Regions from separate parts of the Streptosporangium sp. CA-115845 genome, predicted to be linked through region 1. Evidence: riboswitches for the same ligand, from Rfam matches in the RefSeq annotation. Region 1 holds a riboswitch; each other region holds the start of a gene.
What was found. Region 1 has a riboswitch for S-adenosylmethionine ahead of ACQP0P_RS46385 (aminotransferase class V-fold PLP-dependent enzyme). Riboswitches for the same ligand answer to the same signal wherever they lie in the genome.
Positions count from the first base shown of each region.

Region 2: another riboswitch for S-adenosylmethionine. It lies ahead of thrC (threonine synthase); the one in region 1 lies ahead of ACQP0P_RS46385 (aminotransferase class V-fold PLP-dependent enzyme).
Region 3: another riboswitch for S-adenosylmethionine. It lies ahead of ACQP0P_RS13705 (FAD/NAD(P)-binding protein); the one in region 1 lies ahead of ACQP0P_RS46385 (aminotransferase class V-fold PLP-dependent enzyme).

Region 1 covers NZ_CP191988.1:9,764,914-9,768,181, forward strand. Annotated here, with positions in the region: gene ACQP0P_RS46375 (cytochrome P450) at 1-232, opposite strand, end outside; gene ACQP0P_RS46380 (TerC family protein) at 545-1,288, opposite strand; SAM riboswitch class IV at 1,494-1,609, shown strand; gene ACQP0P_RS46385 (aminotransferase class V-fold PLP-dependent enzyme) at 1,662-2,990, shown strand; gene ACQP0P_RS46390 (NADH-quinone oxidoreductase subunit D) at 3,008-3,268, shown strand, end outside.
Region 2 covers NZ_CP191988.1:9,455,781-9,459,048, reverse strand. Annotated here, with positions in the region: gene ACQP0P_RS44875 (S1 family peptidase) at 1-1,404, shown strand, start outside; SAM riboswitch class I at 1,614-1,756, shown strand; gene thrC (threonine synthase) at 1,771-3,063, shown strand; gene ACQP0P_RS44865 (MoaD/ThiS family protein) at 3,086-3,268, shown strand, end outside.
Region 3 covers NZ_CP191988.1:2,522,797-2,526,064, reverse strand. Annotated here, with positions in the region: gene ACQP0P_RS13705 (FAD/NAD(P)-binding protein) at 1-1,617, opposite strand, end outside; SAM riboswitch class IV at 1,742-1,853, opposite strand; gene ACQP0P_RS13700 (DUF402 domain-containing protein) at 1,906-2,427, shown strand; gene ACQP0P_RS13695 (TIGR04500 family putative peptide maturation system protein) at 2,541-3,268, opposite strand, start outside.

The sequences.
Region 1 (3,268 bases):
ACGGGTCCTGGAACTCGGGGTCGTCGGGCCTGCCGAACTCGGCGTGGGTCGCCACGTGCAGGTAGGAGCGGCCGAGCCGACGGTCGCGCAGCAGCGCGTTGACGTCGGCGTGCCGGGCGACCAGCCACTGGCCGGTCGGTTCAAAGAAGCTGACCGGCCGCTGCCGCCTCAGCTCGTCGTAGACGTCGTACGGATGGGCGACGAATTCCGGATTCCAGGGATCAAAGAGCACAACGACATCGTAATGTCGCTGTACGCCCTGATATGCCCGGACCTGGGAAGACGGATGCCGACTGGCTCCACGGCCGCCTCGGTTCGCCCCTTTGGTCCCCGAGGTCGGGCGCGCCCCTCTCCACCACGGGCGAGTGCGCCGTCACCCCAGAGCACGGCCGATTCCCGGGACCAGACCGACCCGCCCAAACCCCGGGACCGACCCCACGACAAGCGAGAACGCCGTCACCCCAGAGCACGGCCGATTCCCGGGACCAGACCGACCCGCCCAAACCCCGGGACCGCCCCCGCGACAAGCGAGAACGCCGTCATCTCAGACCTCCGCAGGCTCCTCCGGCTCCTGGGAGCGGGCCCTCTTACTGCGCACGCGGATGTTCAGCAGCTCCACGATGAGCGAGAACGCCATCGCGAAGTAGATGTAGCCCTTGGAGATGTGCTGTCCGAGGCCCTCGGCGATCAGCAGGACGCCGATGAGCACCAGGAACGACAGGGCGAGCATCTTGATGCTCGGGTGCTTGTCCACGAAGCCGCTGATCGGGCCGGAGGCGAAAAGCATCACGAGCATCGAGACGATCACGGCCGCGATCATGACGCCCAGCTGGTCGACCATGCCGACCGCGGTGATGACCGAGTCGAGAGAGAAGATGATGTCCAGCAGCATGATCTGAATGATCACCGAGCCGAAGGTGGCGACCGCCTTGGTGCCGCCGTGTTCGGACTTGCCCTCCATGCTGTCGTGGATCTCAAGGACGCTCTTACCGAGCAGGAAGAGCCCGCCGCCGAGCAGGATGAGATCTCGTCCCGAGATCGGCTGACCCAGGACCTCGAAGAGCGGCGCCGTGAGCCTCACCACCCACGACAGCGCCAGCAGCAGCAACAACCGGCTGACCAGGGCCGCGAGGAGGCCCAGCTTGCGCGCCTTGTCGCGCTGCTCGGGCGGGAGCTTCCCCGCCAGAATCGAGATGAAGATGATGTTGTCGATACCCAGCACGATTTCCAGGGCGACAAGGGTAATGAACCCTATCCATATCTCCGGGTTGCTCACCCAATCCAGCATCGATTCCTCCAGACGTCCTGCTTGATCGCCGCCGGCACGACGAGACCCGTCGTTCGACTCTTTTCTTCTTCTACCAGGACAAACGTCCCCCGCCGTCCGGCTCCTGCGGTCCACTGCCCAGACGAACGGGATTCACCGGGAGTTCCCGAATGTGCCAAACATCGCTTGCGAATTTCGGACAGGCGTCGGTTATAGTTCCCCCGTAGGTCATGAGTGCCAGTGACAAGCCCCGGCTCGCTGGCCGGCAACCCTCGCGTCCGCGGCGGGGTGCCCCGGGTGAGGACCTGGTCCGGCACGAGGTGTGCCGGGCAAGCGCGGGCTCCAGGCATCCATGCCATGGGTTGGGGTCCGATGACCTCGAAGGAGCCCTGGCGTGTCCGCACTGACGATCTTCACCACCACCACAGCCGCCGACGCAGCCGACGCGGCCGACGCGGCCACCCCGGTGACCGTCCCCGCGACCCGTACGTCCGGCGATCGGCCGATTCCCGCTGTGCTCGGCTCCGACCTGGAGGTTCCGGTCAGGGGCGGCAGGCTCGTCCGCTACGCCAACCTCGACTACGCCGCGAGCGCCCCCTGTCTGGAGCCGGTGAGCGCCGCCGTCGCCGCCGCGCTCCCGGCCTACTCCAGCGTCCACCGAGGCGCCGGGTACGCGTCCCAGCTGACCACGGCCCGCTACGAGCAGGCCAGGCAGACGGTGCGCGCCTTCGTCGGTGCCCGTCCCGGCGACTCGGTGATCTTCACCAGGAACACCACGGACGCGACCAACCTGCTGGCCCGCAGCCTGCCTGAGGGCACCACCGCCGTGGTCTTCGACACCGAGCACCACGCCTCGCTGCTGCCCTGGGAGCGTGCCCTGCGGCTGCCGGCCCCCGCCTTCCCCGGCGAGGCGGTCCGCGCCGCCGACGAGGCCCTGGCCTCGGTCGAAGGTCCCAAGCTGCTGGTCGTGACCGCCGCCTCCAACGTCACCGGGGAGCTCTGGCCGATCGCCGCGCTGGCCCACATCGCCCACCGCCACGGCGCCCGCATCCTCGTCGACGCCGCGCAGCTCGTCCCGCACCGCCGCCTCAACCTGACCGCGCTCGACCTGGACTACGTGGTCTTCTCCGGCCACAAGCTCTACGCCCCGTTCGGCACCGGCGCGCTGATCGGCCGTTCCGACTGGCTGGCCGACGCCGAGCCGTACCTGCGGGGCGGCGGGGCGGTGAAGGCGGTGAACGACGACGAGACCGAGTGGCACGACGACCCCGAGGCCCGCCACGAGGCCGGAACCCCGAACGTCCTGGGCGCCATCGCGCTGGCCGCGGCCTGCGACGCGCTGACCGCCACCGGCTGGACCCTGCTGGTCCGCGAGGAGGAGCGCCTCCTCGACCGGCTGCGCGCGGGCCTCGCCTCCGTCCCCGGCGTGCAGGAGCTGTCCCTGTGGGGGCCCGACCACCCGCGCGTCGGCATCGTCTCCTTCGTGGTGGACGGCCGCACCGCCCGCGAGGTCGCCGAGGCCCTGTCCGGCGACTACGGCATCGGCGTCCGGGACGGCAAGTTCTGCGCCCACCCCTTCGTACGGCACCTGCTGGACGCCAAGGACGGCGGCTGCGACGACCCCACCGCCTCCGCGGTGCGCGCCTCCATCGGCATCGGCACCACCTCCGAGCACGTCGACCGGCTGATCACCGCACTGCGGGATCTTGCCTCGCGCGGCTAACGTGACAGCATGGACATATGAACGAGCCTCGCCGTGAGCTGAACGTGGGGATGGGAGCGGGCGCCGCCGCCGTGCGGGAAGCGCACGGCAAGGAGCTCGCGACCGAGGACATGATCCTCAACATCGGGCCGCAGCATCCGTCCACGCACGGTGTGCTGCGGCTGCGGCTCACCCTGGACGGGGAGCGGATCAGCTCGGCCGAGCCGATCGTGGGCTACATGCACCGAGGCGCGGAGAAGCTGTTCGAGGTGCGTGACTACCGGCAGATCATCGTGCTG
Region 2 (3,268 bases), 310 kb from region 1:
ACCGCGTCCGCCTGGAAACCGCCGTCGGGCATGCTGGAGGCGCTCCAACGCGACCTGGGCCTGACCAGGGAACAGGTGCAGGCACGTCTGGCCAACGAGATCCGTATGTCGGGGATCGAGGCAGACCTCCGCGAGGCGCTCGGCGACCGTTTCGGCGGCTCGTGGCTGATGGGAACCATTTCGCAGACTCTCGTGGTGGCCACCACCGACCCCGCCGACCTCCCCACGATCGTCGCGGCGGGCGCCAGAGCCGAACTCGTCAAACGGTCGCTGACCGAACTCGCCGGGCTGATCAGTGACCTTAACGTGGACCTGCCGGGAAAAGGCGGAGGGGGCGATGTGCGCTTCGTCGACGCCAGGAACAACAGGATCGTCATCCTGTCGAAGAGCCCTCTGGCAACCGAGGATCTCGTGGAGGCCGTGGGGGCCGACTCAAGTGTGGTGAAGGTGGTGCCGTCCACCGAGCGGCCCCGGCTCCTCACTGACGTGCAGGGCGGCGACGCCTACTACATCGGCACTTCGAATCGTTGCTCCGTCGGTTTCTCGGTGATGCGCGGGGCCCAGGCGGGTTTCGTCAGTGCCGGTCACTGCGGTAAGACGGGTGATGCCACCACCGGTTTCAACCGGGTGCCCCAGGGGGTCTTCCGGGCGTCGTCCTTTCCCGAGAACGACTATGCCTGGGTCGCGGTGAACGCCGGCTGGACGCCCAAGCCGGTGGTGGGCGACGGCAGTGGCGGTACCGTGCCCGTCGCGGGCTCCAGGCCGGCCCTGGAGGGGGCCTCGATCTGCCGGTCTGGCTCCACCACCGACTGGCACTGCGGCCTCGTCCGGCAGCTCAGCGCCAGTGTCACCTACCCCCAGGGCACCATCCACGGCCTGACTCGTACCAGTGTCTGCGCCGAGCCGGGTGACTCGGGTGGCTCGTTCATCTCGGTGGACCAGGCCCAGGGGGTCACCTCCGGCGGCTCCGGCAACTGCACCTCGGGGGGTGTCACCTACTTCCAGCCGCTCGACGAGATCCTCACCGCCTACGACCTGACCCTGCTGACCGGCGGCGTCGCCACCCCACCAGGCGGCGTCCCGTCCGCTCCGGCGGTCTGCACCGGCTATCCGAAGGTCTACACCGGCATGCTGAACAACGGCCAGTCCGTCTCCCAGCCGAGCCGGTACTACCGGGCCGCCGTCGCCGGTACGCACTCCGCCTGCCTGGACGGCGGTGACGGCGTCGACTTCGACCTCTACCTCCAAAGATGGCAACGGTCGAGCTGGGCCACCGTCGCCACCTCCGACGGCGCGGGTTCCGACGAGCAGATCAGCTACACCGGCCCGCCCGGCTTCTACCGCTACCGGGTGGTCTCGGTGAGCGGCTCCAGCCCCTACACGCTGAGAGCCAAGGCACCCTGACCTGCCTGCCACGGTCTGGCGCGGGAGGTTTCACGGGACGTCCACCGCGACGCGGTGCCTGCCGGCAGCGGCGGCGCGCCTCCCGGGGCCGGGGCGCTCTGTCCGGCAGGTAACACGTCATGTCTCGCAGAGTGAGACAAGTGGCCGGGGCGGCGGTACGGCGATGTAGAGTGCTTAAGACCTGCGTGTCAGGTTTCCAACTGAATATTTGCTCATCCAGAGGGGTGGAGGGATCGGCCCTGCGAAGCCCCGGCAACCATCCCGGTTCAAGACTCGTGATCGACACGAGGTCGGCCGGGACAGGTGCCAATTCCGGTCTGTGACCAGGGTGGTCCGCAGACGAAGATGAGGGAAAGGCCTCGCTTCATGGCGCTCGCAACCACTGAGAACACCACCGCCTCGCTTGGTCGTGTCGAAGACACGCAAAACCAGCCCTTCGGCCCCGCCGTGGCCCTGTCCTGTCGCGAGTGCGGTACCCGCTACGACCTTGGCCCGAGCTTCGCCTGTGCCGAATGTTTCGGGCCCCTTGAGATCGCCTACGACTTCGGGCGGGTGACCCGGGAGCAGATCGCCGAGGGGCCGGCCAACATCTGGCGTTACCGCTCGTTGCTGCCCGTCCCCGCCGACGTGGCCGCCAAGCCCAACATGGAGCCCGGCTGGACCAGGCTCGTCAACGCCGGCAACCTCGCCCGTGAGCTGGGCATGCGCTCGCTGCACGTGAAGGACGACTCCGGCAACCCCACGCACTCTTTCAAGGACCGTGTGGTGGCCATCGCCGTCGAGGCGGCCCGTAACTTCGGCTTCCACACCCTCTCCTGCTCCTCCACCGGCAACCTGGCCGGTGCCGCTGCCGCCGCCGCCGCGCGGGCCGGGCTGGACGCCTGCGTGTTCATCCCCGCGGACCTGGAGCAGGCCAAGGTCGTCATGGCCTCCGTGTACGGGGGCAGGCTCATCGGCATCGAGGGCACCTACGACGATGTGAACCGCTTCTGCTCGGAGCTCATCGGCGACGAGCTGGGCGAGAAGTGGGGCTTCGTCAACGTCAACCTCCGGCCGTACTACGCCGAGGGCTCCAAGACGCTGGCGTACGAGATCGCCGAGCAGCTCGGCTGGCGCGTTCCCGACCAGATCGTCGTGCCGGTCGCGTCGGGCTCCCAGCTCACGAAGATCGACAAGGGTTTCAAGGAGCTGATCGAGCTCGGTCTCGTCGAGGACAGGCCGTACAAGATCTTTGCGGCCCAGGCCGAGGGGTGCTCCCCGGTCTCCGCCGCCTACAAGGCGGGCCACGACGTGATCCGCCCGGTGAAGCCGGACACGATCGCCAAGTCGCTGGCGATCGGCAACCCCGCCGACGGCCCGTACGTGCTGGACATCGCCCGACGCACCGGCGGCGCGGTCGAGGACGTCACCGACCCCGAGATCGTCGACGCGATCCGGTTGCTGGCCAGGACCGAGGGCATCTTCGCCGAGACCGCCGGAGGTGTCACCGTCGGCGTGCTCCGCAAGCTGGTCGCGGCGGGGAGGCTCGACCCGGAGGCGGAGACCGTGGTTCTCAACACCGGCGACGGTCTCAAGACCCTCGACGCGGTGGCCGCCGAGGCGCGCCCCACCGCTGTGATCCGCCCCTCTCTTGACGCATTCCGTGCGGCAATCGCCTAGAAATCATGAAAGGTACTGAACTATGAGCGTTTCTGTGCGGATTCCGACGATTCTCCGGACTTACACCGATGGTGCTGCCGAGGTGAGCGGAGAGGGTGAGACCCTGCGCGACGTCCTCCAGAAGCTTGACGCGGACTTCCCGGGGATCGGCGCCCGAATTCTTGATGAAACGGGTAAGATTCGCCGTTTTGTCAACGTCTATGTC
Region 3 (3,268 bases), 2.8 Mb from region 1:
GCCGAAGGCGAACCTGCGCGAGTGCGGGGTGCCGGACCTGTCGACCAGGCGGCGGTCCGCGGCCCGCACGTTCACCAGCCCCGACTTCTCGTCGAGCTCGCCCCGGTCGCGGAGCGCGCCGATGAGCGGGTCGGTGGCCCGGCTCACGCTGGGCGCGGGCAGCCTGGCCTCGACAAGGGTCGTGGCCGTCACGCCGCCGGGCACGGTGGGGCTCTGTGCCCGCCAGCGCCTTTCGTGGTGGTCGACCTTGAGGTCGGCGCCGAGGAAGGTGACCACCCCTGCCCTGGCCAGGGCGCGCAGCTCCGCAAGCCGGGGTCCCGGCGGGCCGCTGGCGAGGTAGCTGAAGAACCCGTGGAACCACGGATCGGAGATGCCCAGCTCGGCCAGGACCCCGTAGACGGAGAGCAGCCCGAGGATCAGGGCGTGGTCGGCGCTGTGCGCCGGGTCGGCGCGCCGCTCCAGGTCGACCGCGAGGTAGCCGTGCATCCACTTCTGCAGCCCCGCCCGGTCGCCGAACCTGATGCCCTCCAGCGGCCGGTCGAGCCGGTCGAAGTCGAGCCGGTCCAGATGCCGGGGCACGGCCGTACGGATCAGCTTGCGCATCCCCGGGCCGCGCCACTCCTGGTCGGCGAACGCCTCCGCGAACGCCGCCCAGTCCAGCCTGGCGCGCTTGGGGTGGGCGGTGATGAGCTCGTGGTAGTACGCGAGGGCGAGCTCCTTGGCGACCAGCGGCCACACGTCCCGGCGGAAGTTCCACGGGCCCTCGCCCAGCGCCTCGCGGGTGAGGAAGCGCGGCACCGGCGGGTGTGCGCCCCCGAAGGGGTAGCCGGTCTTGGAGTGGTACGGCACGCCGCGCCGCGATCCCACGTGCAGCAGGGGTTCCCGACCACCGGGCAGGTAGACCAGCTCCCCGTCGTACTCGCGGACGAACCGGCCGCCCCGGCCCGAGGTGAGCAGCACCATCAGGTCGACGAAGGCCAGCCCCATCCCCCGCACGATCACCGGCTCTCCGGCGGGGATGCCGTCCAGGTCGAGGTCGGCCGCGTATCCGGTGGGCAGGTAACGCAGCCCGCCGCGCGCGGCCAGGTCGGCCAGCGCCCGCTCCTCCCCGCTCGGGGTCACGTCGCCGTGTCCCTGGGCCAGGATCACCGCGTCGACCTCGATCGTCCGGCCGTCCTCCAGCCGTACCGCCTGGCCGCCGGGGATGTCGGCGAGATCGACGGCGCGGACCGGGTGCACGTGCACCCGGACCCCGCGCGGGGCGGTCGCCACCGCGTGCCGGAAGACGTGGGAGAGGTAGCCGTTCTGGGCCGGGCGGGAGGCGAAGGCGCCGGGGTCCCCGCCGAGCCACTCGGCCAGCGTGGGGCCTGGACGGATCGGCCCCTCACAGCGCACCGACTCGTCGGTGAAGAGCGTCACGTCGGCGGCGGCGGAGTTCATCCAGAGCAGTTCGGGCTGGTCACGGCGCCAGACGCGGCCGCCCCCCGGCGGGTGGGGGTCGATCACGTGGACGTCGAGCGAGGGCCAGCCGAGCAGGTCGGCGGCGTTGGCGCAGATGCGCTCCACCAGGCAGGTGCCCGTCGGGCCGGCGCCGACGACGGCGATCGAGGCGCTCATACGGCGGCTCTACGGTGCGGCCGGTAGTGACCGTGGGTGTCGTACTCGACGGGGCTCGCACAGTTCAGTGTGCTGGTCTTCGACATGTGGCACTCCCGGACATGTCTCGGTGACCCCGGTGAGGGGTCCGCGCTTGCGGCACGCCGACCGTGCCGCCAGGTCTCCCCGGGGGCACCCCGCCGCGGTGCGAGGGTTGCCGGTCAGCCGGCCGGGGCTTCGCACTGACACTCTTAACCTATTTAGAAGGTAGGAAATACATAAATCTCTGTCAAGGCTTAATGTTGGGGAATGTCCTATGAGATGGTGAAGGTGGTCTACCGCAAATACGACGGATCACTGCACTGGAACCACAGCGGCCTTCTGCTCGGCGAGGACGAACACGGGGTGTGGACCGGCTGCGCGGCCAACTCCGTCGGCCGCAAGGGCCACGGGCCCGAGGTGGCCTCCCCGCACGCCTTCGTGATGCTCTTCCCCCGCGACGCCTGGTGGACCGCCGCCTTCAACTCCGCCCCGCACAAGCACGAGATCTACTGCGACATCTCCACCGTGCCACGGTGGAGCGACGGCGAGGTCACCATGGTCGACCTCGACCTCGACGTGATCCGGACGCGCCGTGACCTGGCGAGGGGGCGCACGCGCCGGGTCTTCCTGGACGACGAGGACGAGTTCGAGGAGCACAGGGTCAGGTACGCCTACCCGCCCGACGTGATCGAGAGCGCCCGCGCCTCGGCCGCCTGGCTGATGGAGGCCGTCACCGCGGGCACCGCCCCCTTCGGGGCGGCGCCGCACTGGCTCTCCCTGGTCACCTGAACGCGCCCGTCATCGGACGAAACCCTCGGCGTTTCCAGCCCGGCGAACGCCGGGAGTGCTCACCGGCACCATCTTCTTGGCGGACGCCGAGGGTCTTCAACGGTGCCGCCTCGCTAACGAACGCCGGGCGTGTTCCCCAACGCCGCGTTGAGAGCTTCGGTACGGGTCGCCGTTCCCCAGAGCCACTCGATGGTGGCCTCCCTGCGCCGGTCAGCCAGCCATTCGCCGAAAAGCCGCTCCTCGATCAGGGCGCGGGTGGCGTCGTCGAGGACCGCGGGCCGGACCTGAAGCACACGCGCGACGGCGAAGCCGCCTTCGAGGGGGAAGGGGCCGAACACGTCCCCTGCCGTGAGCGCCACAGCGGGCAGGTCGCGACGATACGTTCCTTCCATCTGACAGAACGCCGCGTTGTCCAGCACCTCCCTCGCGGCCAGGGCCACCGGGTCGGCACTGTCGCGCAACCGCAGGAACGCATCCCGCGCGGCTTCCGCTCCCGCGTACCGCAGCCGCAGGACGTGCAGCCCGTCGAACTCGTCGCGGCAGGCGTCGAAGGCGGCTTCCACGCGCCCGGCCACGATCCGCCGACGTAGACGCCCCGCCGCGGCTTGCGCGGCGACCAGTTCCTCCAGAGCGGCGAGACCGAGCCCGCGCTGTGCCATCCACTCCTGGGTGGCCGGCACGGTCAGCAGACCCCTCGCACGACGGAAGGCATCCATCGCCTCCTGGAGCTCGTCGTCCGTGAACTCCGCCGGCTCACTGGAAACCTCCTCCTCCACCAGATAGGCGTTGACCAGTCGTTCTGCCAACCGGACGTCATCCCACAACACGTCCAGAATGGAGA